2 linked regions of the Adhaeribacter radiodurans genome follow. Each later gene encodes a partner of the first gene's protein in a complex. Links are inferred from orthologs where the notes say so. Each region holds a gene or a part of one and is shown in the gene's direction. Other genes may lie near its edges. The genes, in order: hslU and hslV.

Evidence for each region.
Region 2: the proteins of hslU (region 1) and hslV are in contact, whole or in part, in a solved structure (PDB 1G4A), measured with the Escherichia coli proteins. The link is inferred for Adhaeribacter radiodurans from one-to-one orthologs.

What each region holds. Positions count from the first base shown.
Region 1 is NZ_CP055153.1:4,532,968-4,548,941, reverse strand. What follows is about bases 5,216-8,023. They hold hslU (ATP-dependent protease ATPase subunit HslU), read left to right. Parts: upstream 5,216-5,818; coding sequence 5,819-7,228; downstream 7,229-8,023. Other genes in these bases: HUW48_RS18155 (DUF2911 domain-containing protein), read right to left, coding at 7,471-8,023; porQ (type IX secretion system protein PorQ), read left to right, coding at 5,216-5,713. In the rest of the region: HUW48_RS18175 (OmpA family protein), read right to left, coding at 1-1,710; lon (endopeptidase La), read left to right, coding at 2,141-4,639; more of porQ, read left to right, coding at 4,670-5,215; more of HUW48_RS18155, read right to left, coding at 8,024-8,337; HUW48_RS18150 (ABC transporter ATP-binding protein), read right to left, coding at 8,528-10,363; HUW48_RS18145 (sodium:solute symporter), read right to left, coding at 10,503-11,987; HUW48_RS18140 (hypothetical protein), read left to right, coding at 12,129-12,296; HUW48_RS18135 (MBL fold metallo-hydrolase), read right to left, coding at 12,342-13,352; HUW48_RS18130 (DUF3140 domain-containing protein), read left to right, coding at 14,047-14,421; HUW48_RS18125 (PIG-L family deacetylase), read left to right, coding at 14,623-15,974. UniProt on the Escherichia coli protein: ATPase subunit of a proteasome-like degradation complex; this subunit has chaperone activity. The binding of ATP and its subsequent hydrolysis by HslU are essential for unfolding of protein substrates subsequently hydrolyzed by HslV.
Region 2 is NZ_CP055153.1:2,652,809-2,668,726, reverse strand. Bases 4,535-7,286 are described here. They hold hslV (ATP-dependent protease subunit HslV), read left to right. Parts: upstream 4,535-5,512; coding sequence 5,513-6,061; downstream 6,062-7,286. Other genes in these bases: HUW48_RS11015 (outer membrane beta-barrel protein), read left to right, coding at 7,251-7,286; HUW48_RS11020 (deoxyhypusine synthase family protein), read left to right, coding at 6,179-7,150; HUW48_RS11030 (hypothetical protein), read right to left, coding at 4,618-5,205; HUW48_RS11035 (NADPH-dependent FMN reductase), read left to right, coding at 4,535-4,546. In the rest of the region: HUW48_RS11055 (chorismate-binding protein), read right to left, coding at 1-460; HUW48_RS11050 (hotdog fold thioesterase), read right to left, coding at 746-1,171; HUW48_RS11045 (histidine phosphatase family protein), read left to right, coding at 1,237-1,860; HUW48_RS11040 (pyruvate dehydrogenase complex dihydrolipoamide acetyltransferase), read left to right, coding at 2,105-3,859; more of HUW48_RS11035, read left to right, coding at 3,977-4,534; more of HUW48_RS11015, read left to right, coding at 7,287-8,540; HUW48_RS11010 (porin family protein), read left to right, coding at 8,782-10,062; HUW48_RS11005 (2'-5' RNA ligase family protein), read right to left, coding at 10,233-10,790; HUW48_RS11000 (ABC-F family ATP-binding cassette domain-containing protein), read left to right, coding at 11,052-12,995; HUW48_RS10995 (type IX secretion system plug protein), read left to right, coding at 13,049-14,401; HUW48_RS10990 (S8 family peptidase), read left to right, coding at 14,522-15,918. UniProt on the Escherichia coli protein: Protease subunit of a proteasome-like degradation complex believed to be a general protein degrading machinery. The complex has been shown to be involved in the specific degradation of heat shock induced transcription factors such as RpoH and SulA.

The sequences.
Region 1 (15,974 bases):
AACAATCCGGTCAAGAATAGGCTCCATAACAGGTTTTATATTGGATCTTCCTTCGTCGAATTCAATATTTTTGAAAATGAGCGGTATTTTATAATCAATAGCCGTAGTCATAATCTTAAAAATAGTATCCTGCTTTAAGTCAATCTCTTTCTCTACGCTAAAAAAATCCGGGCTTTGAATTAAAAGCATATAGCGGCTTTGGTCGATTAAATCAAAATCAAAGGAGCCGTCTTTCCGGATGTACTTAGAAGCTACTTCAATGCCGCTGGTAAGATCAATAACCGATACAATGCCGGTCAGGGGTTTATTCGTAACAGAATCTAGTAAGGTGCCTTCGAGTCGGGTTACGGCCAGCGGATGTGCTTCCATGGGCAAGGGAAAGGAAAACAAATCCAAGTTTTTTAAATCATTTTCCTCAGAACGGGCATAATACAAATTTTCCGATTTACCGTCGATGGTAAAGTAATATTCGCTGCCTTTGCCGTTTACGAGCGGGCCAATGTTACGCGGTTCTTGCCAGCGCCCGTTAACGCGGTAAGTTTTATAAATATCGTAGTCGCCGTTGTTGAGTAATTGCCCCCTCGAACTAAAATAAAGTACCTGGTATTTAGGATGAAAGAACGGACTTACCTCGTTTTCGCGGGTGTTTATTACCGGGCCCATGTTCTGGGCGGGTGCCCAGCGGCCATTTTTTTGTTTAAAAGTAAAGTAAATATCAGAAGTGCCAAAACCACCCAAACGGTCGGAGGCAAAGTACAAGGTATCTTCGTTCTGCGAAAGGGCAGGTTGCGAATCCCAGGAAGGACTATTTACCTGTAAACCCAAGTTTTTAATGTTGCCCCAGGTACCGTTTTTCATTTTTTTAGCCGTGTATAAATCACAGTTGCCAAAAGAGTCGGGGCAGTCGCAACGGGCAAAATACAAAGTTTGGCCATCTTTGCTGAGGCAAGCAGAGCCCTCGTTGTATACGCTATTAATGGGTTTCCCAAACGACTTAGCCTGGTTCCAGGTGCCATTATTATTTTCGGCGTAAAATAAATCTTCGTTGTATCCCGAGTTAATGGAAGGCCCGCGGTTGCGACGCGAAGTAAAAATTAAACGTTCGGTATTGGCGTTTATAGTAGGGCCGTAGTCTTCGTACTTAGAGTTAATATCCGGCCCCATGTTAGTGTATACTCCTTTGGGGGGTTGAAAAGTATTAACAGCTTTCCGGTATTCTACGAGTTCGTAATAATAATTTAATGGTACGTAAAACGATTTCGTTTTTGCTTCCAGGGAGTCGTAGTATAGCTTAACTTTTTCAATATCAGAGCGATGGTGTTTTATAGCAAGGCGGTAATAACCTTTCGCGTGCGCCATATCGTTTTTACGCTCATATAATTGAGCCAGACGCCAAAGCATGGGTGTATTCCGGTAAAAATTCTCAATTCCGAAATTATTTACGTATTCCTGCAGTAGAGGCAAGGCTTTATTGTAGTCGCGCCGACGTTCCAACCGGTTTATTTCTCTAAGTTTACCCCGGTCTTGGTAGTACGGAATTTTATTGATATTCGGGAAATCAATAGCTACTTCGGCTTTTGGCTGCCCTTGATGCTGAATACTGTCGTTTACTACTTTTCTTTTAAGCGAAAGTTTAGTCTGCGCTTTTAGTGGTTCCAGAGTGTTAAAAAGTAAGGCTAAAAATAAGCTAACTAAAAGAAAACGACGCATACAACCAAATCAGCATTATCCGAGAGGATATTCGACAATTCAAATATACCTTAAAATATTTCAAAACTGCAAGAACTACAATAAATCAGGCACTTATTCCAAGAAAAGGCTTCTTTACACTTTCTAAATAATACAATTTAATTTATCTGATTAACATTTTTACCAATAGTAAGAGTACCCGTACTGACTATATTTAAATTTAATTTTACTTCTCCTTATTTAAAATTTTTTTCGTTTAAATAAAATATACCGGTTAATCTTGGTTTTAAATTAACTAAATACAGAAAAGGCCAATTGAAAATACTTTTTATCTGAAGTTTTGAAAAATGGCAGCGCTTGTATTGGCATAGGAGTTGACAAATACTTATATTGATTAAAAATAACGAATTACTTCGCCAGCCGCTGTCAATTTGGCGCGGCCCTGTACGCTATGAACTATAACTCCGCTACTATTCTTCAGCAATTGTTTCTCACCGATTTAATGAGCGATGATAATGAAGAAATGATTTCCATTATTACCACTGAACCTGAAAACGGTGAATTTAACAATAAAAAAGTGCCTGAAGTATTACCCATATTACCTGTGCGTAATACCGTTTTATTTCCGGGAGTGGTATTGCCCATTACAGTCACCCGTAAAAAATCAATCCGGCTGGTGCGGAAAGCCTACCGGAGTAACAAAATTGTGGGCGTGATAGCTCAAAAGAATACCAACAGCGATGATCCTACGCGCGATGATTTATATACCGTAGGTACCATGGCTAAAATCTTAAAAATGCTGGTGTTGCCCGATGGTAACACTACCATTATTATTCAAGGACAAACACGTTTTCAAATCCAGGAGGTAATTCAGGAATTGCCTTTTTTAACGGCTAAAGTAAGTTACTGTCCCGAATCTTTTCCGGCTAAGCCCAGCAAAGAAGTAAAAGCTTTGGTGCAATCGTTAAAAGATGCCGCCGCTAAAATGCTGAAACTCAATCCAGAAATTCCGCAGGAGGCGCAGGTAGCTTTAGATAATATTGATTCTCCCAGTTTTTTAACGCATTTCCTGTCGTCGAACATAAACGTAGAAGTGCAGCAAAAACAATCGTTGCTCGAAATTAACGATGGGGTAGAGCGCGGCACTACCTTGCTGCAACTCATGCTACGCGAGATACAACTACTGGAAATTAAGCACGAAATTCATACAAAGGTACACACCGATATTGACCAGCAGCAACGCGATTATTTTCTGCGCCAGCAAATAAAAGTACTGCAAGACGAACTCGGGTTTGATGGTCCGGATCAGGAAATTGAACGTTTCCGGGAAGCCGCTAAAAAGAAAAAATGGCCGGAAGCAGTTGCCAAACATTTTCAGAAAGAAGTAGAAAAATTAGCGCGGCTAAACCCAGCTGCTGCTGAATATCCGGTTTCGGTTAATTACGTGGAATTTCTGCTGGATCTGCCCTGGGGCGAATACACGAAAGATAATTTTAATTTAAAGCGTACTAAAAAAATTCTGGACGCTGATCATTACGGTCTGGAGAAAGTAAAAGAACGCATTATTGAGTATTTAGCCGTTCTAAAACTCAAGAACGACATGAAAGCGCCTATTTTATGCTTGTATGGTCCTCCGGGAGTTGGGAAAACTTCGCTGGGGCGTTCCATAGCTAAATCGCTAGGTCGTAAATATGTCAGGATGTCATTGGGTGGCGTGCGCGACGAAGCCGAAATCCGGGGCCATCGGAAAACATACGTGGGCGCCATGCCAGGTAAAATTGTGAGCCAGATAAAGAAAATAGGGTCGGCTAACCCGGTAATTGTTCTCGACGAAATTGATAAAATTAGTTCTGATTTCCGCGGCGATCCTTCATCGGCTTTACTCGAAGTACTCGATCCGGAACAGAACAGTACGTTCGTGGATAATTACCTGGAAGTAGAGTACGATCTTTCTAAAGTATTATTCATTGCCACGGCTAATGCGCTGGATACCATTCAACCGGCATTGCGCGACCGTATGGAAATTATTGATATTACCGGATATACCATCGAGGAAAAAATAGAAATTGCTAAAAAACATTTGGTTCCGAAGCAAAAAGCCGAACACGGCCTGGAGCCCAAAGATGTAACTTTTTCAACGGCGGCCATTCAAAAAATTATTGAGGATTATACCCGGGAATCAGGTGTTCGAAGCTTAGAAAGAAAGATTGGTGCGGTTACCCGCAACATTGCCAAAGCTAAAGCCCTGGAAGAAGAATTTAAAAAAGTAATTGATCCCGCCGATGTGGTAAAGATTCTGGGACCAGAAATTTTTGATAAGGAAATGTACCAAGATAACGACACGGCTGGGGTAGTTACCGGCTTGGCCTGGACCTCGGTGGGCGGCGATATTTTATTTATTGAATCTATCCTGAGTAGGGGCAAAGGAAAATTAACTTTATCCGGTCAACTGGGCGATGTAATGAAAGAATCGGCTATTACGGCTCTTTCTTACTTAAAAGCGCATGCCTCCGATCTGGATATTGACTACCGGATTTTCGATCAGTACGATTTACATATTCACTTTCCGGAAGGCGCCGTGCCAAAAGATGGTCCATCGGCGGGTATTGCTATATTTACTTCTATTGCTTCGGTATTTACGCAACGCAAAATACGTTCGCACCTGGCCATGACCGGCGAAATTACTTTGCGGGGTAAAGTTTTACCGGTTGGTGGTATTAAAGAAAAAATACTGGCAGCTAAACGGGCAGGCATTAAAGATGTGATTCTATGCCAGAAAAACCGGAAAGATATTAACGAAATTCCGGCCGACTACATTAAGGATTTACAAATTCATTTTGTAGATAAAGCCTCGGAAGTGCTTAAAATTGCTTTGCTGAACGAGAAAGTAGAAAAACCGCTTCAGCTCGATGTTTCAGAAACAGTGTCACCTATTTCGGTTGTTGCTTAAAAAAGGAGAAATGGCCGAAATCTGGAGTGCATGCAATTAATAAAAGTAAAGGCCATTTTAATATTTTTTTTTCTGATAAATGCATTTAGAGCCGAGGCGCAGATTGGTGGCCGGCATACTTTTGATTTTTTAGATTTGCAAGCGGGTGCCCGGTTAGCGGCTCTGGGTGGGGTAAACCTTTCATCGCCGAGTTCAGATGCCACTATGATGCAGGCAAACCCGGCACTTTTGCAATCAGGAATGCAAAAGCACTTGGCCTTAAGTTACTCCGATTACCTGGCTGATATTTCTTTAAGCTCGGTGTTTTATGCTATAGACCATACGAAGTATGGCCAGTGGGGAGCAGGAGTGCAGTATTTAAGTTACGGTGATTTTACGCAAACCGACCCAACTGGTCAGGCAACTGGTACGTTTTCGGTGCACGATTACGTAGTAAGTGTAACCCATGCTTCGGTTATAAAGCCATTTACTTTAGGCGCTACCCTAAAATTTGCTTTATCGGGCATTGCCGAGTACAAGTCTTCGGCGGCTTTAATAGACCTAGGGGGCGTGTATAAACATTCGGATAAAGATTTTTACGTAGGTTTGGTGCTCAAAAATATTGGTTACCAAATAAAAACCTTTGCTGGCGGCCCGCGGGAAAGCATGCCCTTCGATGCGCAAATTGGTATGACCTACAAGCCCGAACACATGCCCTTGCAGTTTTCCATTACAGCCCACCACTTGCAGCAATTTGATATCAGCTACCAGGATACTACCCAAACCGGAAGTTTTAATTCCGGCTCCCAGCAGAAAACATTTGGCGATAAACTGGCCCGTCATTTTGTTGTTGGCGGGCAATTTATACTAAGTAAGAACTTTAGCGTTATGTTGGGATATAACCATTTGCGTAACCGGGAGTTGCGCCTGGAAACAAAAGCCGGCGGAGCAGGCTTTTCTTTAGGTACCGCTATACGAATAAAAGCGTTTGAGTTAGCTTTTACCCGGGCTTATTACCACGTAGCAGGAGCAAGCAATACATTAACGGTTGTTACGCAGGTTTCCCAGGTTTTTAGAAAAAAGTCGCGGGTATAATCGGGCTTATTTTTCTTTTAATCGTATGAAATTCTTTTTACTATTGTTTATAATCTGATAAAATTCAAATTTTTGCCCTTATAGGCAATCCATATTGATCTTAATATGCTAGATACCTCCCATTATTTAACGCCGGTTCAAATTGTAACCGAACTAGATAAATACATTATCGGGCAACATGATGCCAAGCGGAATGTTGCTATTGCTTTACGCAATCGCTGGCGCCGCATGCACGCTGACCCAGACATGCAAAACGAAATTGTACCCAATAATATATTAATGATTGGCGCTACCGGAGTAGGTAAAACTGAAATTGCCCGTCGGCTGGCCAGTATTGCCGATGCTCCTTTTACCAAAGTAGAAGCCTCTAAATTTACCGAAGTAGGTTACGTAGGCCGCGATGTGGAAAGTATGGTTCGTGATTTGGTAGAACAATCGGTGAATATGGTGAAAATGCGCCGCAAAGAAGAAGTAAAAGTGCAGGCTGCCCAGGTAGTAGAAGATATCATTCTGGATGCGTTAATTCCGCCTATTACCACTACACCAACCCCAACTAAACCTTACGCGGGCTTTGCTACGTCCGCTAATGAAGGTACAATGCCGGATAACGACCAGGAGCTAAATGAACGTACCCGCGAGAAGTTTAGGGTTAAAATCCGCAATGGGGAACTCGATGAGCGGAAAATTGAAATTAAAGTGCAGCAAAACAGTTCTACTGGAGTAGGGGTATTAGGTCCCGGCATCGACGAAGCTTCCATGATGAATATTCAGGAAATGATTAGCGGCATGATGCCCAAGAAAACCCGCAAACGGAAAGTAACGATTGCCGAAGCCCGTAAAATATTACTGGAAGAAGAAGCCGTGAAGCTGATCGACATGGACGAAGTAAAAGAAGAAGCCATTCGGAAAGCGGAAAATGCGGGGGTAATTTTTATTGATGAAATAGATAAAATTGCTTCGGCCAGTAACAAAGGCGGCGGTGGACCGGATGTAAGCCGCGAAGGAGTGCAACGCGATTTATTGCCTATTGTAGAAGGTAGTACCGTAAATACCAAGTACGGCGTAATTAAAACTGATCATATTTTGTTTGTGGCTGCCGGTGCTTTTCACGTTGCCAAACCATCCGATTTAATTCCGGAATTACAGGGCCGTTTTCCAATTCGGGTAGAATTGCAAAGTTTAACCAAAGAAGACTTTTACCGGATTCTTAAATTTCCTAAAAATGCTTTAACCAAGCAGTACGAAGCGTTGTTGCAAGCCGAAGACGTAGAACTTACTTTTTCCGACGATGCCTTGCACAAAATTGCCGAAATTGCTTTTGAAGTAAATGCCGAGGTAGAAAATATTGGCGCACGTCGGCTGCAAACGGTAGTGAGTCAACTACTCAACGAAATATTATTTGATGTGCCCGATAAAATCGGGGCGAATGCGCACATTCTGATTACCCCCGAAATGGTAGATGAGCGCTTGACCAACATGGTTAAAAACCGTGATCTAAGCCAGTATATTTTATAATATAAAATCGTATCAAAAAGTACCATAGATTTTGTTTGGTACTAAGGGTTTTCTTTGGAGCCTTGCAAAGACTCCAAAGAACAATATCAAAGTCTATTAGAGCAACTACTTCTTACTAATGGGTATAATTTAATTTTATTAAAAGACTAAAAAAAAGCCGCTGATGTATTCAGCGGCTTTTTCTTTAATGCAATAATTAAATTCTTTTATCAATTTACTATTTGAAGTGGATACACTCCAAGTTACTTTGCTTTTGCCCACTCGGCAATAACTTGCTCGTTCATCCGTACGTAATCGTCGTTTTTGGCGGCTTTAGCTAATTCTATGGATTTTTGGGCAGAGGCAGTAGCACCTTTAAAATCTTTGGCCCGGGCCTGGATTTTAGCTTGCGTGTGCATGTTCCAGAATTTTGGATCTTTTTCGTTGGCTTTTTTCATCCATTGTAAGGCCAAATTATTATCCTTGTTGTTTTCGTAGTAATAGCTGGCGGCGGCAGCGTACATATCAGCGCTCACGTTTTGACCATTAATTACCTGATCCTGAATTTGCTTCATTACTTTGCTTTCTACTTCGGTTACTACTTTAAATTTAACCGAGGTATTTTCCCACAGTAATTCCACGTTAGCGGTTGCCGGGGTTAAGTCAGAGAAATTAATAGTAAATGTTTCGGTTCTATTGGTCAGTCTTATAGGCTTTACAGTAAAACGAGTCACATCTTCAGTGGTTTTATACCCTTCGGTATTGCCGCCCAGAGTTAAATTTTTGTTTATTACTATTGTCCATTCATTTTCATTCGGAATGGTATAAAGAGCGTATTCACCGGCCGGTACTTTGTTGCCTTGTACCGTTACATCGTCTTTAAAAGTAATTTTAGTAGTTCCGTTGGCACCCGTCCGCCAAGCCTGCCCAAATGGCCGAATACCGCCAAAAACCTTACGTCCTCTGGCACTGGGACGGGAATATTCCACTGAAATAGTAGTAAGGCCAACTTTTTGAGTAACGGTGGCTAGCGGACTAGCTTGAGGAGTTTCTAATTGAGCAAAGGTAACACCGGTAGAAAGGAAAAAAGCTAAAATAACAGCTGCACTACCTGTAATAAATTTTTTCATATAAACAGTTTATTGGTTTGGTAAATAAATGCTATCCGTAAAAATAAGAAAAACCTACCATTCAACCGAAGTAATTTTAAAAAGGGTGGTTACCTAAATTAAAGATGACTAAAATTAAATACCCCGCTGCCTCTTTGCTAAATCGAAAAGAAACATCGGGGAATAAATTACTAAATAATTAGATGAATAATTAACTTAATTCAAACTGAAGCCGAAGCAAATTGGCGTATAAGCCGGCTTCGTTCAACGACAGTTCTTCGTGGGTACCTTGCTCGGCAATCTGACCGTTTTCAATTACTAAAATTTTATCGGCTTTCCGGATGGTTGATAAGCGGTGCGCAATAATAATGCTGGTGCGGCCTTTCATCAATTCGTCCATGGCTTGCTGTACCAATTTTTCCGACTCGGAATCTAAGGAACTAGTCGCTTCGTCGAGAATAAGAATGGCAGGGTTCTTTAAAATAGCCCGGGCAATAGCAACACGTTGCCGTTGACCTCCCGACAATTTAATACCGCGTTCGCCTACTACAGTTTCTAGTTTTTCAGGGAACGATTGTATAAACTGATAGGCATTTGCTTTTTTAGCTGCTTGTAAAATTTCTTCTTCGGTAGCATCGGGCTTGCCATAGGCAATATTTTCGCGGATGGTACCGCCAAATAATAATACCTCCTGCGGCACAATACCTATGTTGCGGCGTAACTCGGTTAAATTAATATGATTTATATCCTGTCCATCAATACAAATCTGACCACCTTTCAGGTTGTAAAACTTCATGAGCAAAGCTACAATGGTTGATTTTCCGGCTCCACTAGGTCCCACTAAAGCCACTTTTTCGCCGGACTGAATTTGAAAGGAAATATCTTTAAGCACCGCAATATCGGGCCGGGTAGGATAGGAGAAGGCAACCTGATCGTATTCAATGTTTCCGCTCACCTTTAAAGCAGTCCCTATCTGGTTAGTTAAATTAGTAGGTTCTTCTGGTTCGTCTAATATTTCTAATACCCGGTCGGCTGCGCCCAGAGAAGTTTGCACTCTACCGTACATATCGCCCAAACCACCTACCGAAGCGCCAATAAAAGTGGTATAAATAATAAATTGTACTAACTGCCCAATAGTTAATTCTCCGCTTTCTACGAGTGAGGCACCAAACCACAAAACCAGAATAATACCGCCAAAAAGGCCCACAATAATAAACGAAACAAAAGCACCCCGGAAGTAAGAAGCTTTTAAAGCATTCTTTACAGCATTAGATAAGGTACGGTTATAACGCCCAATTTCAAAAAGCTCGTTCGTAAAAGCTTTTACCACATTAATGGCTTGCAGCGTTTCTTCAACAATTACGTTGGTTTTACCAATTTCTTCCTGGGTAGCTTTTGCTAGCTTTTTAATCCTTTTTCCAAACACAAAAGCCAGTAATACTAATACCGGAAAAGTGCCCAGCATAAATAAGGACAATTTTACCGATGTAACCATAATAATGACTACTCCTACAATTAAAGTAACCAATTGCCGGAACAGCTCGGCCAGCGTAATAGAAAATGTATCCTGCAGTTGCGATACATCGGAGGTAATACGACTGGTAATTTCGCCAACTCGTTTCTGCTCGAAAAACGGAATAGGTAACACCACAAATTTAGCATATAACGACCGCCGAATGTCGGCTACGGCGTATTCGCTTACCTGGGCAAAAAAGTAAATCCGAAAGAAGGAAAATATTCCCTGCAATAAAATTACGCCGAATAAACCCAGAGCAATCAGGTTAATGTTTTTCAGGAAAGCAATACCTGTACCCGTAGCGGCTCCTGTTGCCGAATCTACGAGTTGGCCCGTGAGCGCCGGGAATACCATAAAGGTAGAACTCGATAAGGCCAGAAATATAAGCCCAATAATAAATTTAACTTTGTAAGGAAGGGTGTATCGAAAAATTCGAAGGCCTTTCTGAAAGTTTTCTTTGGTTAGTGGTTTTTTGCCGGAGGCTAAGTCGTCTGCACTAGTATTTCTTCCCCCGAATCCGCGTTTCGCCATTAAATAATGTTATGCTGGTAGTAGTGTTTTCTGATAAACACAAAGTAAGTATAAATCGTTTGCAAAGGTAGGTAATCTAAACCAGATAGCTGGTTTTAACCGTCGGAATTCCAATTATTAGTTAATTAGTTTTTACTTTTTAAGTGTTTACCATTTCGCCAGTTGCTGGCTCCAGCACCTCCGTTGCAGGACGGGAAATACTGAGTAAGCCTAGAATAGTAATAAAGCCATTTAGTATTAGTATTTCGAAACCGAACTCGTAGCCCCAAAACCATTCTTTAGAATTTATGTTGATGATGTAAGTAAGAATAGGCGCTAAAAAGCAAACTACCGGAACTAATTTATCCTGTAAGTTCCGTCGGATAAACAAACCAAAAGCATATAAACCCAACAAAGGTCCGTAGGTGTAACCGGCAATTTTAAATACCGCAGTTACTACACTTTCGTCGTTAATTATTTTAAAAATGACAATAACCAGCATTAGCAACAGCGAAAAACCAATGTGCACGTAGAATTTGAGCTTCTGCCGCTCGGTTTCGGGCCGGTTTTTAAATTCCAGAAAATCGACGCAAAACGAAGTGGTAAGCGCCGTAAGAGCCGAATCGGCGCTGGCGTAAGTTATGGCTACAATACCCAGAATAAATGCTATAGCCGCAAATGCCGGAAAGTAGTTAAGCGCTAAAAACGGAAAAACATCGTCGCCTTTGGTGGGTAAGGTAATGCCTTTGGCTTGAGCAAAAATATACAGCAAAGCTCCCAAGGATAAAAACAAAATATTTACTAAAACCAGGATAATACTAAAAGTAAACATGTTTTTCTGAGCTTCGCCGAGGTTTTTACAGCTCAGATTTTTCTGCATCATGTCCTGGTCCAGACCAGTCATAACAATGGTAATAAAAGCGCCGGAGAAAAATTGTTTCAAGAAGTAACGGCTGTCTTTTACATCCCAGAAAAATACTTTGGAAAAGCTGCTTTCTTCTACGGTTTTTACTAATCCCTGAAACGATAAATTCAGTTCATCCGAAATCAAGGCTATACTGGCTCCCACGCAGATGAGCATGGCTAGCGTTTGAAAAGTATCGGTCCAGATAATGGTTTTCATCCCGCCTCTAAAAGTATACACCCAAATAAGCGCAATGGTAATAAACACCGAAATGTAAAAAGGAACTCCTAACGCATCGAAAACGGCTAATTGCAACACTCCTGCCACTACGTACAAGCGCAAAGCCGCCCCAATGGTACGCGCCAGCAAAAAGAAAAACGCACCGGTTTTATACGACCAATAACCAAAGCGCTGCTCCAGGTATGCATAAATAGAAATTAAATTTAAGCGGTAGTACAACGGCATTAAAATGGTAGCAATAACCAGATAGCCTAATAAATACCCAAACACAAATTGCAGGTACGAAAACTCGGCCTTATTTACCATACCCGGAATAGATATAAAGGTAACCCCAGACAACGAGGTGCCAATCATACCAAAAGCTACCACAAACCAAGGCGACTTCCGGTTGGCCAGGAAAAACGAATCGGTGTTATCAGACTTGCTACTGGTAAGGAAGGAGATCAGAATTAATACGCAAAAATAAGCCGCAATAATGCAGATAATAATGATAGGCGACATATAATATCAGAAGGTTACTGGCTGCAAGTTACAAGTTTTTTGGTTTTATGGTTGGAAAGTTAAAAGGTTGAAAAGTTATTTTGGTTGGAAGATTTTAAAGTTGAAATGTTGTAAAGTCGAATGGTTAGAAAGTTAAAATAAATGTGTCTAACGCGAGCGTCCTCGCTCGTGTTGTTTATCGTCCGGCCTCTGGCCGATGATAGAATTACTCACATTCTCGTAGCCAAGCCCTATCAGTTTGCGCGCCCAACTGCCTACCAAATAATTAGCCACGAGCGAGGACGCTCGCGGCAGAGAACAATAGATTGATTAATCATCGTTTAACCTTCAACTTTAAAACCTTTCAACCTGCAACTACAAAAGCACCCGCTCGCCAACGGCCGGAATTTTAAGTTTACCGTTTAATTTACCGGCGGCGGCTAGTTCCTGCATCCACCGGATAGGTTCGCCGGCAGGCTCGTCGGAAAGGTCGAAAGTGCCGTAATGCATGGGAATAAAAGTTTTGGCTCCTAAATCGTTACAAGCTTGCACGGCTTCCGGCGGATTCATGTGGCTAAGCTGCATCATATAAGGTGGTTTATAAGCCCCAATCGGTAAAATGGCCATATCCGGAGGACCAAAAAAATCCTTAATGTCAGAAAAGTGTTTTTCGTAAGCGCTGTCGCCGCCAAAATAAATAAGATTAGAATTAGTTTTAAATAAAAAACTTCCCCATAAAATTTTGTTCATGTCGGTTAAGCCCCTACGATGCCAGTGAGCGGCGGGTAAATAGTAAACCGCTACCCCTAAATTTTCTGGCAGGGCGTATTGCTGGTACCAACCGGCTTCCTGGTACGTAATTCCGGGTGCCATTTGGTGCAGCAACGGTCCCATGGCCAACGGAATAAGAGCTTTTACCTGCGGGTTATTTTTTGCCAATAATTTAATAGATTTCTCGTCCAGATGGTCGCGGTGCCCATGCGAGAGAACCAAGTAATCAATATGCCGGATGTCTCCCAAAGAACAAGGTAAGGGATGTCTTCGCCGGAGAAAAGGCGAATCTACTAAAACCGGATCTATGAGAAACGAAATCCCGTTTAATTGCAGGAGAAAGGAAGCATGACCTAGCCACACCAACAAATCGTGGTTAGAAGTAAATAGTTGAGCATCCGGAATAACCGGTGGAACAAAAGTGTCTTTCTCTTTTTCTTCTTTTTGCGGATTACGGGAAAGTTGCCATTTCAGTACAGTTTGAAGCGAAGGTGTATACAATTCGTCGCCATTAGCAAATTGGCCGTTTATAACTTTATTGCCCGGATAATTAGGCTTAATGGTTTTCAGGTGCTCGTTGCGCAAATAACGGATGTTCGGTTGGGAAGTACTCACGTATAGCTAGCTGGTAAATGACAAGGTTATTAATTCATTTTAAGGGTAGAAAGTAGTACGAATAATTATAAATTTTGTGCTTTTAAGTTTTATGTTCTAACAGAAACTGCAAAAGCAAACTTCTTACTAGATGTTTAGGTAGCGGTTGGCTTATCCGCAGAATTATAGCCACCAGCACTGGAAAAATTCTGGGAACAGGTGTAAAGAAAATGGTTTGATTTTATTGCGGAATGTAGTTGATAATTAATTGTTTTAAGTAAATTTTCTGCCTGATTACAACTGCTATCCGTTAAATAACTCAGTTGATTTTTCTTATTATCTGCTCCAAATATCTACATAAAGTTCAGCTCAACTTTAACTCTCTACCCTAATATCCCAAGTAACTTCATTTTAGGTGAATAGGAACAATGTAGTAGCAATATCAGTCCTATTTCTTAATATAAACCTGATAGCAATGGAACTCGTAAAAATGCTAGAAAAAGATTTATAAAAAAATTGAATATATTATAGATAATAGATAGAGTAGTATTTTCCCTAGAATACTTAAAAATAAGCATATTAATTAACGTTGCCATAAATACAAACTAAAATTTTATTTGTAAAATTGAACTATTAAGTGAAAATTAGAATTTGCTTTATATCCTGGTAATTTTCTTTTTTATAAATTTCATTTAGGTAAATTAATCAACGCAATATGTTACATCTACTAAAACTTTCTAAAACGGTTGTTAAAACAAAAGATCAGATTTACACGGAGTTTCGTGAGTTGATAAACATGGGATCTGGTGAACTGGGGAAATGGCTTTATTCCAAAGAGTCAAAATTAGTTGACGAGGAGCCAATGGAAACGGATATTCCGGCCCGTAAAGCCGGCGATCGCACCATAAAGATTTTACGTAAAAAAAGATTTGAGCTAACTAAAAGTAATTTCGACCACATGGAGCGGGTTATTGCTTATCTTCCTAATAAAATAGAAGAACGTCCGGAAGGTGATATTACTAACTCTATTTGGCGCTATACTCTTATGAGCTGGGGCTACGATCCATTAAAAGAAACTAAATCAAAATAACATGATAAAAAATTTACTTTAGCAAAAGCCTGGAAATTCTCCAGGCTTTTTTAATCTGTGGAGCTTCTACTTTTTTCATTTATTTAGGTAGTTTTACAGTAGTCGTTAACGACTCATTTTAACAGGTATTCTAGGAGAGTGTAAGAATCTTGTAAATTTGGCATTTTTACAAACCCGGATATCTCTATCTCAACTTATTATATGCTAAATCGTTTTTCGTTACGTTACATTGGTACTGGTTTTCTTTTTTATTTACTTACAATTCTCGCGCAAGCGCAGGCTCCTGCGCAATATACTGGCTCCGATATTCAACGGGCTATTAGCAAATTAAATGTACTCGGAACCGCTCTTTACGTAGCGGCCCATCCCGATGATGAGAATACCCGGTTGATTGGCTGGCTCTCCAACGAAAAGTTACTAAATACCGGTTATTTGTCTTTAACCCGGGGCGACGGCGGACAAAACTTAATTGGACCGGAAATACGAGAACAATTAGGCGTAATTCGCACGCAGGAATTATTGCAGGCCCGCCGGATAGACGGTGGAAAGCAATTTTTTTCGCGGGCCAACGATTTTGGTTTTTCAAAAGATTGGCAGGAAACCGTGCGCATCTGGGACAAAGAGCAGGTACTAGCAGATATGGTTTGGACCATCCGCAAATTTAAACCTGATGTGCTGATAACCCGCTTTTCACCTAAACCCGGCGGCACGCACGGGCATCATACTACTTCGGCTATTTTGGCAGTAGAAGCTTTTACGGCAGCCGGCGATAAAAACCGGTTCCCGGAACAATTAAAAACAGTAGAAGTATGGCAACCTAAACGAATTCTCTGGAATACGTCTACATTTTTTTTCGGTCAAGGGCAAAAATTCGATGAAACGGGTAAAGTAATTGTGGATGTAGGAGGCTATAATGCGCTACTCGGAAAATCTTACGGGGAACTAGCCGCCGAAAGCCGTAGTATGCACAAAAGTCAGGGCTTTGGTAGTAGTGGTTCCCGGGGCACAGCTAAAGAATATTTCGAAAATTTAAACGGCGATAAAGCAACTTCTGATTTATTTGAAGGAGTAGATACTTCTTGGAAACGAGTAAAAAACAGCGACAAAGTAAGTAAATTACTCTCTAAAGTAACTACAGGCTTTAATCCGGCGAAACCGGCCGCGATCATACCCGATTTGTTAACCCTGCGGTTAGCCTTGCAAGCATTACCCGGATCGTATTACCGCGATCTGAAACTTACCGAATTAGATACTATTATTAAGGCTTGCCTGGGCCTTTATTTGGAAGCAGTTGCGGCCGAACCAACGAGTACTCCCGGCACTGCTATGCAGTTAACAATAGAAGGAATTAACCGCTCCGAGATTCCGGTACAATGGCAGAAAATATCTTTTTTACCCGTTAATCAGGATTCTACTTTGCAGGCGGCCTTGCCGAACAACCAGTCCTTACTTATTAAAAGAAAGTTAATAGTACCGGTAAATACGCCTTATTCCCAACCTTATTGGCTTCAAAAACCTGGCACAACGGGCATGTTTACGGTAGAAGATCGAAA
Region 2 (15,918 bases), 1.9 Mb from region 1 along the record:
CAATAGCCTTAATTCCTTCTTCCACTAATTGCTTAAACTCGCATTCGGGGGTTTGATGCGGCTTCACTTTCCGACTAACATGCCAGTTATTCGCTGAAGCACTTTCTTTAATTTTAGCAAAGTAATCTTGCAATCGTTGCACCAAGGCTACATAATCCGGATTTTCGTTTAACTTAAAGTTAAACTTTAACTTCGCCAATAAACTGCTGTACGTAATATCTGCTTTTATAAATTGCGCCGGATATTTTTCGGAAACCTGAAAAGGATAAAAAGCAAAACCTGAAGTGCCTGATTCGAGCTGGGGTACTTCGCAAGAAGTTTGGGCAGGGCGTAAAGAAACGCATAATTTAATTTCGCTATTGCTGCCGGGTAAACGCCAAACCGCTACAGGTAACTGAAACCGGATAGCTGTTGCAAATAAAGCTTTTAATATGACTTTGTAATCGCCTTCTAAGTTCACTCAGTTTATAATATTTCTTTTAACTCACTATTAGAAGTACCAGACCTAATTAAACTTTTGATAGAATAAGTAGTTGTTCGTTGCTGGTTTAGTAAATTTTAAATGCTTCCCAACTTACTTTACATATAAATCTTAACTAATTTCATCGAAGTACTTAATAATTAATACCTCTGCTTTGTTCATTCTCTGTCTTTTACAAAACCTAACAAAACTCTAATTAAACTAGCTTTTTACTTTTTATTGTAGTAGGATATTTATACTTAATTTTTCAATATTCAGCAATTTTTATCCATTCGCCCGGTCTAAAACGGCCAAAGTTAAACGGCTCACACAAACTAAATCGCCGTTGTTATTAGTAATGCGAATATCCCAAACATGCGTTTTTTTGCCTATATGCACGGCAGCAGCTTTGCCGTAAACAAATCCATTCCGCACACTTTTTAAATGATTCGCATTTATTTCAATACCAACACAAGCTTGTTTCTCCGAATCTACTTGCATTAAACCGGCCACACTACCCAACGTTTCGGCCAGAGCAGCAGAAGCTCCCCCGTGTAAAAGACCCATTGGTTGATGCGTGCGATGGTCTACGGGCATTTTGCCGCATAAATAATCTTCCCCAATTTCGGTAAACTCCATACCCAGGTGTCCGCCTAAGGTATTCTGGTTCCAACTATTCAATATTTCGAGCGTATAATCAGCTTTTTTCATTCTTTTTCGATTCGCTTTCTAACTGATATTATTCGTATTTTGCGCCAAACAAAAGTAGATTAAAATTGAGTATCAAAAAAGTTTACTTACTTCGTCACGGCCAAACTGATTATAATCTGCAAGGTATTATTCAGGGAAGCGGAGTCGATTCCTCGTTAAATGCAACCGGCCGACAGCAAGCTGATCTTTTCTTCCAATGCTATAAACACGTAGCTTTCGATAAAGTTTATACCTCCGTACTCCAACGCAGTATTCAATCCGTACAAGGTTTTATAGATTTAGGAATTCCGCACGAAACGCATGCGGGTTTAAACGAAATCTGCTGGGGCACCCGCGAAGGTACCCGCGTTACCCCGGAAGAAGACGCGTATTATTTTGATGTATTGCAAAAATGGCAAGATGGAGATATTACTCTGCGGATTGATGGGGGAGAAAGCCCGCAAGACGTGGCCGACCGGCAGCAAAATTTTTTAGATGTTTTACTTTCCAGACCCGAAGAACAAACCGTTTTAATTTGCATGCACGGCCGGGCCATGCGCATTTTATTATGCAAATTGCTTAATTACCCGCTGCACTGCATGGATTTATTTGAACACCATAATTTGTGCTTGTACCTTTTACAGTATACGGGTAGTATGTTTAGCGTTCACCGGCACATGGATATTGAGCATTTAAGACCCATGTTTTGAATTAACCTGTGAACCATTGTTCATAGTCCCTAGTCGGGAATTCCTAAACCAAAATACCAGAACTAATAAGGATAAGAGTTTTTTGAATGGGATTTAGGTGAATATTTAAATTTTTAATTCTTTTACCACTTCCTATAACCTGCTGACTTTGGACCAGCAACCATGGACTATCGACTATCAACCAAATAAACTTTGATAAAAATAATTTTCAATCTATTTTTGAACATTCAAAACAAAACAAAATATGGCCGAAGTTATAAAAATGCCGAAGATGAGTGACACAATGACCGAAGGGGTGATTGCATCGTGGCTTAAAAAAGTGGGTGATACCGTAAAATCAGGAGATATTTTAGCCGAAGTGGAAACGGACAAAGCCACTATGGAACTAGAATCATACGAAGATGGCACACTGCTCTTCGTGGGGCCAAAAGAGAAAGATTCCGTTCCGGTGGATGGCATTTTAGCAATAATCGGAAAACAAAACGAAGATATATCTGGCCTGTTAAGTGAAATTCAGGGTGGTGGCAGTGCCCCTAAAGCCGCTGAACAACCCGTCGCACCGGCTGCTACTCCGGCCGATAAACCGGCTCCAGCACCTGCTGCCGCTGCTCCAGCCGCACCAGCGCCATCTAGTGCGCCGGTAAATGCCTCGGTAATTACCATGCCAAAGATGAGCGACACCATGACGGAAGGTACCATTGCCAACTGGCTCAAAAAAGTAGGTGATAAAGTAAAATCCGGTGATATTTTAGCCGAAGTAGAAACCGATAAAGCCACCATGGAGCTGGAGTCGTACGAAGACGGCACGTTGCTTTATGTGGGCGTAGAAGCCGGTAGTTCGGTGGCAGTAGATGGCGTAATTGCTATTATCGGCGAAGAAGGAGCAGATTACCAACAATTACTAAATGGAGGCAACGGCGGAGCGGCGGGAGCTCAACCTACACCTGGCCAGAACCTAAACCAGGCAGATGAGCAGGTAGAAAATGCACAAACTGATACCCAGATTAATAATAGTACCCCCTCAGGATCCAATCCAAATGTTAACGTTCCTGGTCAAGGCCTAAACGGGCAATCGTCTCAGGCTTCTGCGGCAAATACCGGTGGTCGAATTTTTGCTTCCCCATTAGCTAAAAAAATTGCCGAAGAAAAAGGAATTGATTTAGCTCAGGTAAAAGGAAGTGGCGATAACGGGCGTATTGTAGTAAAAGATGTAGAATCGTTTACTCCAGCCGCTGCGCCTGCAGCTCCTGCAGCAGCAACAACAGCTGCTCCGGCACCGGCAGCTAAGCCTCAACCGGTAGCAGCCAGCGCTCCGAGCCAGGATTACGAAGAGGTACCTGTTTCGCAAATGCGTAAAGTTATTGCCAAGCGTTTAAGCGAAAGCTTATTTACAGCACCGCATTTTTACCTCACCATGGAAATTGACATGGACAAAGCAATTGAAACACGCAATGCTTTAAATGAGGTAAGTCCAATTAAAATATCCTTCAACGATTTAGTAATTAAGGCTGCCGCTGCCGCCTTACGTTCTCATCCAGCCGTTAACTCGTCTTGGTTAGGTGATAAAATCCGGTTTAATAAACAAATAAATATTGGGGTTGCTATGGCCGTAGAAGAAGGTTTATTAGTACCCGTTGTGCGCCAGGCCGATCAGAAAAGCTTATCGCAGATTGCCGGCGAAGTAAAAGATTTTAGCGGTAAAGCCAAATCCAAAAAGTTACAACCTGCTGATTGGGAAGGAAACACCTTTACCATTTCGAACTTAGGTATGTTTGGTATCGAAGAATTTACCGCCATTATTAATCCGCCGGATGCTTGTATAATGGCCGTGGGAGGTATTAAACAAACTCCGGTTGTAAAAAATGGCCAAGTGGTACCGGGCAACGTAATGAAAGTAACTTTATCTTGCGACCACCGGGTAGTAGATGGAGCAGTTGGCTCGGCTTTCTTGCAAACCTTCAAGAAACTATTAGAAGACCCTATCCGAATTCTGGTATAATAGTAAAATTTAAATGCATAAAAAAGCCCTTCAATTTGAAGGGCTTTTTTATGCATTTAATGTCAGAAATGAGTTTAAGCAACTCCGAACCTTTCTTTAATATCGCGTATAGTAGCTTTGAAGAATTACGAATTTATGAATATTGAAATTATCTCGGGTTCGCCGCGTCCGGACAGTGTTACTTTTCGGGTAGCTCAATACCTGCACAATTTATTTGCAGCTAAAACCAATTACCACATTGGGTTAATAGATGTGCGGGAGCATGCCTTCGGGTTGCTGCAGCGGGTAATTGTATCCGTAGAAAAAGCTCCCGAAGCACATAAAGCCATTGCGGAAAGAATGTTCGCCGCCGATGCTTTTATTTTAGTTACCCCTGAATACAACGGCAGTTATTCACCGGCATTAAAAAATTTGCTCGATCATTTTCCTAAACAAATGCATAAACCATTTGGCATTGTTACCGCTTCTAAAGGCGCTATGGGCGGTATGCGGGCCAGTCAGCAAATGCAGTTGCTTATTAATGCCTTGTTTGGAATTGGTTCGCCGTATATGTTGGTTATTCCTTTTGTCGATAAAAAACTAGATGCCGAAGGAAATTTACTCGATGGTAGCTTTCAGAGTAATATTGATACTTTTGTGCACGAGTATTTATGGCTTGCAGAAAGAATTTGTAAAAACAATAAGTAAGTTTTACAATTGCTCATAAATGTATAAACCAACTTATAGAAACAGATAACCAAAAACTCTATGGTTATAACTTATTGTAAGTAAAACCAGCCTCCAGCCGAAATATTAAAAGCTACTAAACCTACTTCCCGGCTATAATATATTTCACTAAACGAAATGGGATTAGGTACATTATTACCGTAAATATGCAGTACGTTTTTATAGGTTATACCATTTAAAGTAATTTCTATTAAGTACTGGTCGCGCCAATCGTTGGTTATATATAACTTTGAAACACTATTAAACATCGCATCCACATTTTTAGCGGGCGGTTGCTTGTAATAAGAGTTTATTTTTACTAAAACTTCCTGCGTGAGAATTATATTTAATTGAAAAGCGGTATCAGCCTGGTTAATTAAGATAGATTCAGCAGATTCAATCTGGTAATCGCCGCAAACTTTATCGTGGCCAACTTCCCGGCGATTTAATTTTCTTACCTTAAAAGTAATCGAATCCTGGTTTTCGTTCTTAAATGTAACTTCTTGATTTAACTGGTAAGGAGCCCACGCCTTTATGGTTTCATTTAAATTTAAGTCATTATTAGAGCAACACGCGCTCAGTAGCATTACCAATAAACTCAGGAAAGAATGGTATACATTTATTTTTTTGCTATTTATCACACAAAAAGTAATTTTAAACAGGTAATCGCTTCGGGTAATAACCCAATAATTTATTAATGTACTAGTTTAGGCCAACGAGCAAAGCGCGCTTTTGAATCTGAAAGCATTAGCTAAAGTATTTCGGTGTAAATTTATTTATTTCTAGCCTGGCCAAGCGTTGCTGGCAGGAATGTCCAAAAAATAACCATGTATTTCTACATTATTTAAATAGCTTTGCGCTTTCATTGTAAACCTAGCTTTGGCCATAAAGAAAACCAAATCCCCGGTTTAGAAGTTGTAAGTATTAAAATACATTTTAAAACTGAACATGGCGCTCGAAAAAATAAGATCCACCACCGTTTTAGGAATAGTTCATAATGGCCAGGTAGCTCTAGGGGCTGATGGCCAGGCTAGTATGGGTAATACCATTGCCAAAAGTAACGTAAAAAAAATCCGAAAACTGCTCGACGGTAAAATAGTAACGGGCTTTGCCGGCTCTACGGCCGATGCTTTTACTTTGCTGGAACGCTTCGAAGAAAAATTAAATGCCTACAACCAGAACATGAAGCGGGCCGCCATTGAACTCGCTAAAGATTGGCGCACCGACCGGTATTTGCGCCGCCTGGAAGCCATGATGGTAGTAGCTAACAAAGACGAACTTCTGGTAATTTCAGGTACCGGCGATGTTCTGGAACCTGATAACCAAATTGCTGCAATTGGCTCAGGCAGTATGTACGCTCAAGCGGCGGCAACTGCCCTTAAGAAACATGCCCCACATTTAACCGCCGAAGAAATGGTACGCGAAGGTTTATCCATTGCGGCCGATATTTGCGTATTTACCAATCATAATTTAATTATTGAAAAACCAGCCGGATAATTGAATTAAAACCGACTATTTGTAGTTTGACCAATAGTTTAAAAAGAAGCTGAAGTAGTATAACTTACTAAAAGCTTGTTCTAAATATCAGTAAATTATAAAAAGCTATCGCACAGAATGAAGGTAACGGAATTCCTTAAAAATCAATACAGACATTTTAACGCCGCTGCATTAATAGATGCGGCCGAAGGTTATAAAACGCATTTGGCTAACGGCAATAAAATGCTGGTAACTTTAGCCGGTGCTATGAGTACCGCCGAACTGGGTATTAGCTTGGCCGAGATGATCCGCCAGGATAAGATTCACGCTATTAGCTGTACGGGAGCTAACCTGGAAGAAGATATTTTTAATTTGGTGGCGCACGACTTTTATGAGCGCATTCCTCATTACCGCGACTTAACTGCCCAGGACGAAGAAAATTTACTAAATCGGCACATGAACCGCGTAACGGATACTTGTATTCCGGAAATGGAAGCCATGCGCCGCATCGAAAACACTGTACTTAAGTTTTGGGAAAAAGCCGATCAGGAAGGAAAAGCTTATTTTCCGCACGAGTTCTTTTACCAGATTTTACTCTCCGGCGATTTAGAGCAGTACTACCAAATCGACCCGAAAAACTCCTGGATGTTAGAAGCTGCCAAGAAAAACCTGCCCATTTTTGTGCCGGGCTGGGAAGATTCTACCTTAGGTAATATTTATGCCGGTCACGTAATAAGCGGCGACATCAAAAACGTACATACCATGAAAACCGGTATTCAGTACATGATGCAGTTAGCAGAATGGTATACCCAAACTGCAAAAGAAGAATCTACTATTGGCTTTTTCCAGATTGGAGGCGGTATTGCCGGCGATTTCCCAATTTGCGTAGTACCTATGCTGCACCAGGATTTACAACGCACCGGAGTTCCTTTGTGGGGTTATTTTGCCCAGATTTCTGATTCTACTACCAGTTACGGTTCTTACTCCGGAGCTGTACCGAACGAAAAAATTACCTGGGGTAAGTTAGGCAAAGAAACACCTAAATACATTATTGAATCGGATGCTACCATTGTGGCACCTTTAATCTTTGCCATCGTATTGGATTTATAATATTAAAAATATAGTATATTTAAAGCCGGAGCTTGCAAAAGTTTCCGGCTTTTTAATTAATATTGCATAAATTATATATTTAATAATATTAATATATATTATGCAACGCATATTTACTTTTATTATATGGGTAAGCTTCTTGCTTTTGTTTATTCCCTTTAAATCCTTTAGTCAAAAAAACTTTACTCAAGCTTACTTGATTTTACCTTCTCAGGATTCGGTGCAAGGTTTGATTGATGATCAAAATTGGGGCAAAAACCCGAAAGTGATCTCTTTTAAGAAAGACGAAAGCTCCGTTGTTCAAAAATACAAACCAAGTGATATTCTAGGATTTGGTTTACGTTTGGGTGAACAGTACAGCAGCCAAATTGTATTGGTTGATAAATCTCCGACTGATCTTGCTTCTCTCCTTGAGGTTTCTGAACAAACCAGCAACTTTATAGTCCAGGATACGGTTTTCCTTACTCAATTAGTGAAGGGTTACACCAACTTATATTATTTAAAAGATGAAAATGCCAAAGTGCATTTTTATGCGCAAAAACTTAATAATCCTATTACCGAGCTAATACAGGCAAAATCTATTACTAATGTAAAAGGCAAGTATCTAGTAGTTACTTCTGACACCTATAAGAGCCAACTAATTAATTTATTAGCTGACTGTTTAGCCTTACATTCCGAAATCAATAAAGTAAATTTCCGGCAAAACGATCTTATTCATCTCATAGAAAAGTATAATAATTTAAAATCAGGTGTTACCAACCAAATAACGCCAATTAAATCTGAAGCAAATATTTTGTTTGGTTTGGTGGCGGGAGTTAGCCAGACTAATCTAACTTTTTCTGGGCAATACACCAATTCCAAATTAGTAGATAATAAGTTTGAAACAACAGTAAACTATATTTTGGGATTACATCTGGATTTTATAATGGATCGTAACCGAAGAAAATGGTCAATGCACAACGAATTAGCCTGGAAACCTTATAAAACCCAAGCATCTTACGAATTTACTAAATCGGCGGATAATTATGAAAAAGGCATCTATAAATTGGGTTTTGGTTACGTGGGAGTAGCTAATCTGCTCCGTTATACCTGGCCCTTAGCCCATTTAAAACCATTCATTAACGCTGGCATTGCTCAAAATATAGCTTTAACAAGCGTAAATAGCCATAATAAAACTACGCACTTTTACGCTCCAGATCAGGAAAGTACAACCGCAGTTTTAGCCGACTATAGAAAGTATGAGCAAGCGCTGGTAGTTGGTGCGGGAGTTACATCTAACCGGATTAGCGGTGAAATACGCCTGGAAAAAGGTAATGGAATGTCGGCTTATACAGCCCTAAAATCATCCAAACAAATGATACAAGTTTTACTTTCTTACCGATTAAATTAAGAATCAATAAACTTGAACGGTAATACATGTAAGAAAAGTAAATAGTCCCAAAAAGTAGATTTAGTGTTTAGATTAAATTTCCGGGAAGCCGCTTGTTTGAACCGGTCTAATCTCAATCCTTCTCTTAAAATCATAGAAATTCCCTGTAATCTTACCCAAGATTATATATAAGCCTAATTGAACCAATTTAGTAATTTCCAATTATAATCCGCTGAATAAAAGCACTTTCATATCAGTAATCATGTTTAAAAAATTTACTCATTTCACTTGGGTAAGCCTCTTGGTATTGGTTTTATCAAACACTGCCTACGCTCAAAAAAATTATGTGAAAGGCTATATAATTCTGCCTTCTCAAGATACTCTTTCGGGATTGATTGATGATCAAAATTGGGAACGCAATCCTGATTTTATTTATTTTAAGAAAAATATAGAAAGCGAGAAGCAGCGGTTCGGAATTAGCCAAATTATGGGATTTGGTGCTGAAACAGGCAATTCATATCGTAGAAGTGTTGTACAGGTAGATGCTACTCCCACCCGAGTGGAAGAACTATTGCTTATAGCTAAACCTAAGATAAGAACGGACACTGTATTTCTGCAGGAACTGGTAAAAGGCAACGTTAACTTATACCACTTAAGCGATGCCAATCATAAAACTCACTTCTTCATTCAGATTAAAAATAATGCTATTAAAGAGTTAATTCAACGAAATTATTTGGTTACTAAAAATCGACAACAATTTTTAGGCACCTATAATCAATATAAAGATCAGTTGCAGTATACCTATCTTACTGAATGTGCGTCGCTTGTACCTTTAATTAAGAATACCACCTATACAAAATTTGCTTTAACAACCTTGATTGAAAAATATAACACTTGCTTAAATCCGGTAAGTGAAGCTGAATTTAAAACTGCTCTGGATAAGCATGAGCTAAAATTTAATATTGTAGCCGGAGCCAATAGTACCCGATACACCTTCAAAGGAGAAAGAAACAAGTATTTAACGGATACTAAGTTTGATTGGCAATCTAACCCGATGGTTGGATTAGCTTTTCAGGTTTTATTGCCTCAAAACCGCCAAAAGTGGTCGATTTATAATGAAGTAACCTGGAAGAAAAACTACACGAAGAGCAAATACCGATTAAAAGACGGTTTTACGGACGAGAGTGGTACTGTTACAATTAAGGCGGATTATATAGGTTTAAGTTCGCTGGTGCGCTATTCCTGGATGAACCCAAACTACCAGCCTTTTCTAAATGCAGGCATTACCTTCAACAGATTGTTAAATCTAGATACTCGAGTACAAACAGTAGCAAAACATAGTACTTACAACGAAGTTAAAGATGCACCACTTATAACAGACCCCCGCAACTTTGAGGTAGGGGTAGTAGCAGGTGCCGGTATTAAAGTTAAAAAAGTTACGGCTGAACTTAGGCTGGAAAAAGGTAGTGGATTTTTAATTTACCAGAAATTATCCGTTGATAAAAATATGCTCCTGTTTTTGCTAAGCTATCAAATAAAGTAAACAGAAGATATTCTTGGTATTTCTTTATAAAATACTAAAATTTTAACGTTATAAAGCTGTTGTATGTTACTATGCTATTATGAGGAAAATTCAGCTTATTATATTAAATAGGGACAAGTTTATTAAATATACTCAAAGGGATAAAAATACAAGAAAGGTGCTTCTCGTTTCTAATTAATTACCACTGGTTTAGAGGTAAACAAGTAGGTAGTATCTTGCCGGAATTGGTTGTTTTCGCTTCGTAAAATACTAAAATTGTTAAGTTCAATATCCCAGTTATACGTTCGTTTATTTAAGTAACTTATTATCTCAGGCAATATTTTAGGGGTAGTATCGCGGAGCGCCAAGGAGATATGCGGCACCCAATTATCCGGATCATAAAAATTTATGGTATTTCTACTGAATGTCCGGATGCCCCGGTATAGTTCGGCATGAACCTGGTTAAAACCATCGGCCCGAATAACGGGCACAAACACAACCGGATGTTCCCCCGGAAAAATACCTAAACCAGTAGTTTTTACCCGAACGGAATTGGTTTGCCCGGCAGCTTCGCTTAAGTAAGTTTTTAACTGTGCCAGCTTCTCTACTTCACAAATTAGCCAGGTAATATGCGGATCGGCCGTAATCTTTACTCCTCTTAAACCGAAGATCCTTTCCAGATCGTCGATTATCCCGTTCACAATTTTAGAATGCTCCGCATCAAGTAAGGAAACAACCGCTACCATCATTTATTTTTAACCTGCAAACGAGAGAAAGCAGGCATTCGTTGTGTTAGTTTTAAGTGTTATTAGATAGAATAAAATAGAAAGTTACTAAACCACGTAGTTTTTACATTTTGTTTTTGTTTAATCACTAAGTAAATCTCCTAAGAAGGACGCAAAATTTGTAAGTTTCAACTTTAGAACTTTTTAACCTTCTGAGCTTATATTCTTTAGACTTGCAACTTGCTGTAGCCTTACTTACCTTTGCGTTTTTTATTTCTACAATTCATGATTTCTATTAATAATCTCGATTTTCATTTTGGTAGCCGCACCCTCTACGAAGATGCCAATTTACACATTAAACCGAAAGATAAAATTGGGTTAATTGGCCTAAATGGTACGGGTAAATCTACGCTGCTGCGCGTGTTGGTAGGGGAGTATAAGCCTGATAATGGAACCATCCAGATGAGTCGCGAAACTACTTTGGGCTTTTTAAATCAGGACTTATTGTCGTACCAAACAGAGGATAGTATATTACTGGTAGCTATGCAGGCTTTTGAAGAAGCCTTGGTGTTGCAAAAGAAGATCGAGGACGTTTTACACGAATTTGAAACAGACTACCGCGACGAACTGGTAGATGTTTTAGCCAAACTGCAGGAGCAATTTGAAGCCTTAGACGGCTATAACATTCAAAATAAAGCCGAAGAAATTTTAGAAGGATTAGGTTTTAGCACCGAGGATTTGCAAAAACCCCTAAAAACTTTTTCGGGTGGCTGGCGCATGCGGGTAATGTTGGCTAAAATTTTATTGCAAAAACCATCTTTGCTGCTGTTAGATGAGCCTACTAACCACCTGGATTTACCTTCGATTAAATGGCTCGAAAATTATCTGGAAAACTATGAAGGATCGGTTATAATTGTTTCCCACGACCGGGAATTTTTAGATAAAACTACTAATACCACCGTTGAAGTAGCGCAGCAAAAATTAAACTTATACGCGGGTAATTACTCTTTTTACCTCGAAGAAAAAGAACTTCGCAACGAAATCCAGAAAGGCGCTTTTGAAAACCAGCAATCTCAAATACGGCAGGCCGAGCGGTTTATTGAGCGGTTTAAAGCCAAAGCCTCGAAAGCCAAACAAGCCCAGAGCCGCGCGAAAATGCTCGATAAATTAGAACGGATTGAAGATGTAGCCAGCGATGCACCAAAAGTAAATTTTAAATTTCAGTTTAACGTACAACCAGGCCGTCATATTCTACGCCTGGAACACATGAGCAAAAGCTACGGCGACAAGGTTATTTTCCGGGACACGCACGTAAACATTGAACGGGGCGATAAAATTGCTTTAATTGGGGCTAACGGTAAAGGTAAATCTACGCTTTTACGCATTATTGCCGGCGATGAAGCAATTAATGGCAAGCGCCAACTCGGGCACAATGTAATTATGTCTTTTTACGCGCAGCACCAGTTAGAATCTTTACACGTAGATAACGAAATTCTTCAAGAACTGATAGAAGCTGGTAGCAAGCGTAACGAAATGGAATTACGCGGCATATTAGGTTCTTTCTTGTTTACGGGTGATGCAGTATTTAAAAAAATAAAAGTATTATCCGGAGGAGAAAAATCGCGGGTTGCTTTAGCTAAAACCCTTATTTCGGAAGCTAATTTTTTGCTGCTCGATGAGCCTACCAACCACTTGGATATGCAATCGGTTAATATTCTGATCCAGGCTTTGGAACAGTACGAAGGTACTTTTGTGGTAATTTCCCACGACCGTTACTTCGTCGAAAATGTGGCAAATAAGATTTGGTACATCGAAGATTATCAGCTAAAACAATACCCCGGCACTTACCACGAATACGAATATTGGCAGGAACAACGCGATAAGAACAACCGGAAAACGGGAGATAAAATAGAAAAGCCCACCGCAACTAAGCCGGAACCAATTAAAACTTCAACTACATCGGCCAACACTGCCGCTTTGCAGCAGGATCTTAAAAAATTAAACCAGCAGTTAAAAGAAGTAGAAAATCAAATCAGTGACTTGGAAACCAAACAAGCCAATTTGGAAAAACAACTCGCTGATCCAAATATTTACGGTAATCCTACTCAATTACAGGAAGCTACCCAGCAGTTCGATTCTATTAAAAAGCAACTGGAACTTAAAAATACCCAATGGGAAGAATTCTTGCTGGCAATTGATGAACTCGAAAATCAAGTAAAAAATTTCTGATAAAATAAACCAGAAGTTGGTGTATATTCGTTTTATTACCTTTACGCTTAATAATGAATAGACACCAACTTTTTTTATTTTCCGTTCTTTTTAGCTCTTTATATTGGGCAACTTCCTGTGTTCCTGTAGAGCAAACTACTGCTACCTCGGGTACTACTTCCGGTAAATCAGAATATTCCGGCTCTACTGGACTCCGCTACGAGGATTTTGTGTATGATCCAACCATAAAGTCGGTGCAGTTCTATGTACAAACCGGAAACGCCGAAGAAGTTTTTAATGCCCCGGTGGTTCCTATTACGCAGACAGACCCGGTTATGCTGGAGTTTGACCAGTTAAATACCCCCCAGCAACGGTTTACGGTTAAATTTGTTTACTGCAACATCGACTGGGCAGAGGCGCGCTTAACCCAGATTCAGTTTATTGATGAGTTTAATGAGTTTTATATTACTGACGCACTCTCTTCTTACAATACCAAAGTACCGTATTTCCATTACCGGTTTCAATTACCCCGCGTGAAATTGCCCGGTAATTACCTGGTAGTAGTCAGCGACCGGAGTGGTAATCCTATTATTACCCGCCGTATGATGGTCTACGAAAACAGGGTGACAGTCGCCGCCAGATCAGTTTTACCAGTAGGAACGGAGGAACGCGCCACTAATCAACAAATCGATTTTAATATACTATACCCCGACTACCCGGTGGTAAATCCATCTCAGGAAATTAAAGTAGTATTGCGCCAAAACGGACGGTGGGATAATGCCAAAACTAATTTGCGGCCCTCTTTCGTGCACGATACCCAAAAACGATTAGAATACACCTTGTTTAATGGTACTAACAGTTTTCCGGGGTTAAAAGAATACCGCGGTTTTGATGATCGCAATTTGCGCGGTCGGGGTTTTAATGTAGAAACCGTTAGCTTGGAAGCAAATCCTGTTGAAATAAAACTTTACCCGGAGAAAAACCGCTCCCGCGACGTTTATTCGCAGGATGTGGATATAAACGGAAAAATAGTTTACGAAAACCGGCGGTTTGGCAGCACCAATACCGGCGATCCGGATTATGTACTGGTTAATTTTTCCTTGGCTGCTCCCGATCCGGTACCCGGTGATGTTTATGTCTTTGGCCAATTGAGCGATTGGAAATTAGATCCGGAATATAAATTAACTTACGTGCCGGCTGCGCAACAGTACGCTGGTAAAATATTGTTAAAACAAGGTTATTATAATTATTCCTTTGCGCTGCAAGCGGCTAATCAGCCTCAAAAAGCTAACGAAGTTTATTTTGAAGGTAGCCATTTTCAAACCCGTAATAATTACGACGTACTCGTTTATTACCGCCCGCCGGGAACGCGTACCGATTTACTAATTGGCTATCAATGGCTTGAAACTAATGGTACCCGCCGTTAAAAATGCGGTAAATCTATTTTAATCATTTTCGTATATTAAAAAAGTATTTTTTCAGTTTAATAGGAGATAACCATAAAAGGCATGTTTTCTATTTTTTCTCCATCTTAAGTTTACAATTAAATGACTTTAAAACATTTTGCTTTAACCGGTTTTATAGCCGTTACAACCTTTTCCCAAATTGCCCAAGCCGATACTGGCCACCGCGAACTTCGCAAAAAATACCAAAAATCTTTTGTTGCTGATTCAGTAGCTTTAAAAGCTCCGAATAATTGGTTTAATCTGGATTTTGCGAATGATAAAGTTTTAGGGGTAAGTACCGAAAAAGCCTACCAACACTTGCAAAACCGTACTTCCCGCACAGTGGTTGTTGCCATTATAGATTCAGGCGTAGATGTTAAACACGAAGATTTACAAGGCATTATTTGGGTAAACCCTAAAGAAGTGGCTGGTAATGGAGTGGATGATGATAAAAATGGCTACGTAGATGATGTAAATGGCTGGAGTTTTTTAGGTAACAAAAATGGCCAGAACGTAAAAGACGATACCTACGAAGTTACCCGGCAGTATGCCCGTTTGCGCAAAGAGTTTGAAAATAAGAAAAAGATTAAGCGCAAACAAAAAGAAGAATACGCCCAGTACCAAAAAATAAAAGCCGACTACGAAAAAGAGGTAAAAGAAGCGCAAGCGCAGGCCGCCGATTTTCAAAAGTTCTATGATACGTTTAAACAAGCTGAATCTATTGTGCAGAAGCACTTAGGCGTAACCGATTTTACACCCAGCCAGGTTGAAGCAATTAACTCCACGGATATGCGGGTAATGAAATCGAAAGCTTTGTTACAGTACGCTTACGAAAACAACTTAGTGGCAGAAATTAAAAATGCAGCCGAGCACTTTGATTATGTATTAAAATTTGGTTTAAATCCTGATTTTGATCCTCGGTCCATTGTAGGAGACAATTACGAAGATATCAATGATAAATTTTATGGCAACAACGATGTAATTGGTCCGGATGCCGACCATGGAACCCACGTGGCCGGTATTGTAGCCGCTAACCGACGCAACAACTTAGGAGTTAAAGGGGTAGCCGATAATGTTAAAATTATGGTGGTGCGGGCTGTTCCTAATGGAGATGAGCGGGACAAAGATGTGGCTAATGCTATTTATTACGCAGTAAATAACGGGGCTCAGGTAATTAACATGAGTTTTGGTAAATCTTACACCTCTAATAAAGAAGCCGTAGATGCGGCCATGAAGTACGCCGAAAGCAAAGGTGTATTATTGGTGCATGGTGCGGGTAATGACGGCGAAAATCTGGACCAGGCCACTAACTACCCATCCCGTACCCTGAAAAATGGACAAACGTTACAAAACTGGTTGGAAATAGGAGCTACAGCTTGGGAAAACAATGAAAAATTTGTCGCTAATTTCTCGAACTACGGCAAACAATCGGTAGATGTATTTGCCCCCGGCGTAGATATTTATTCCTTAGGGCCTAATCAAATTTACCAAGAGCATAG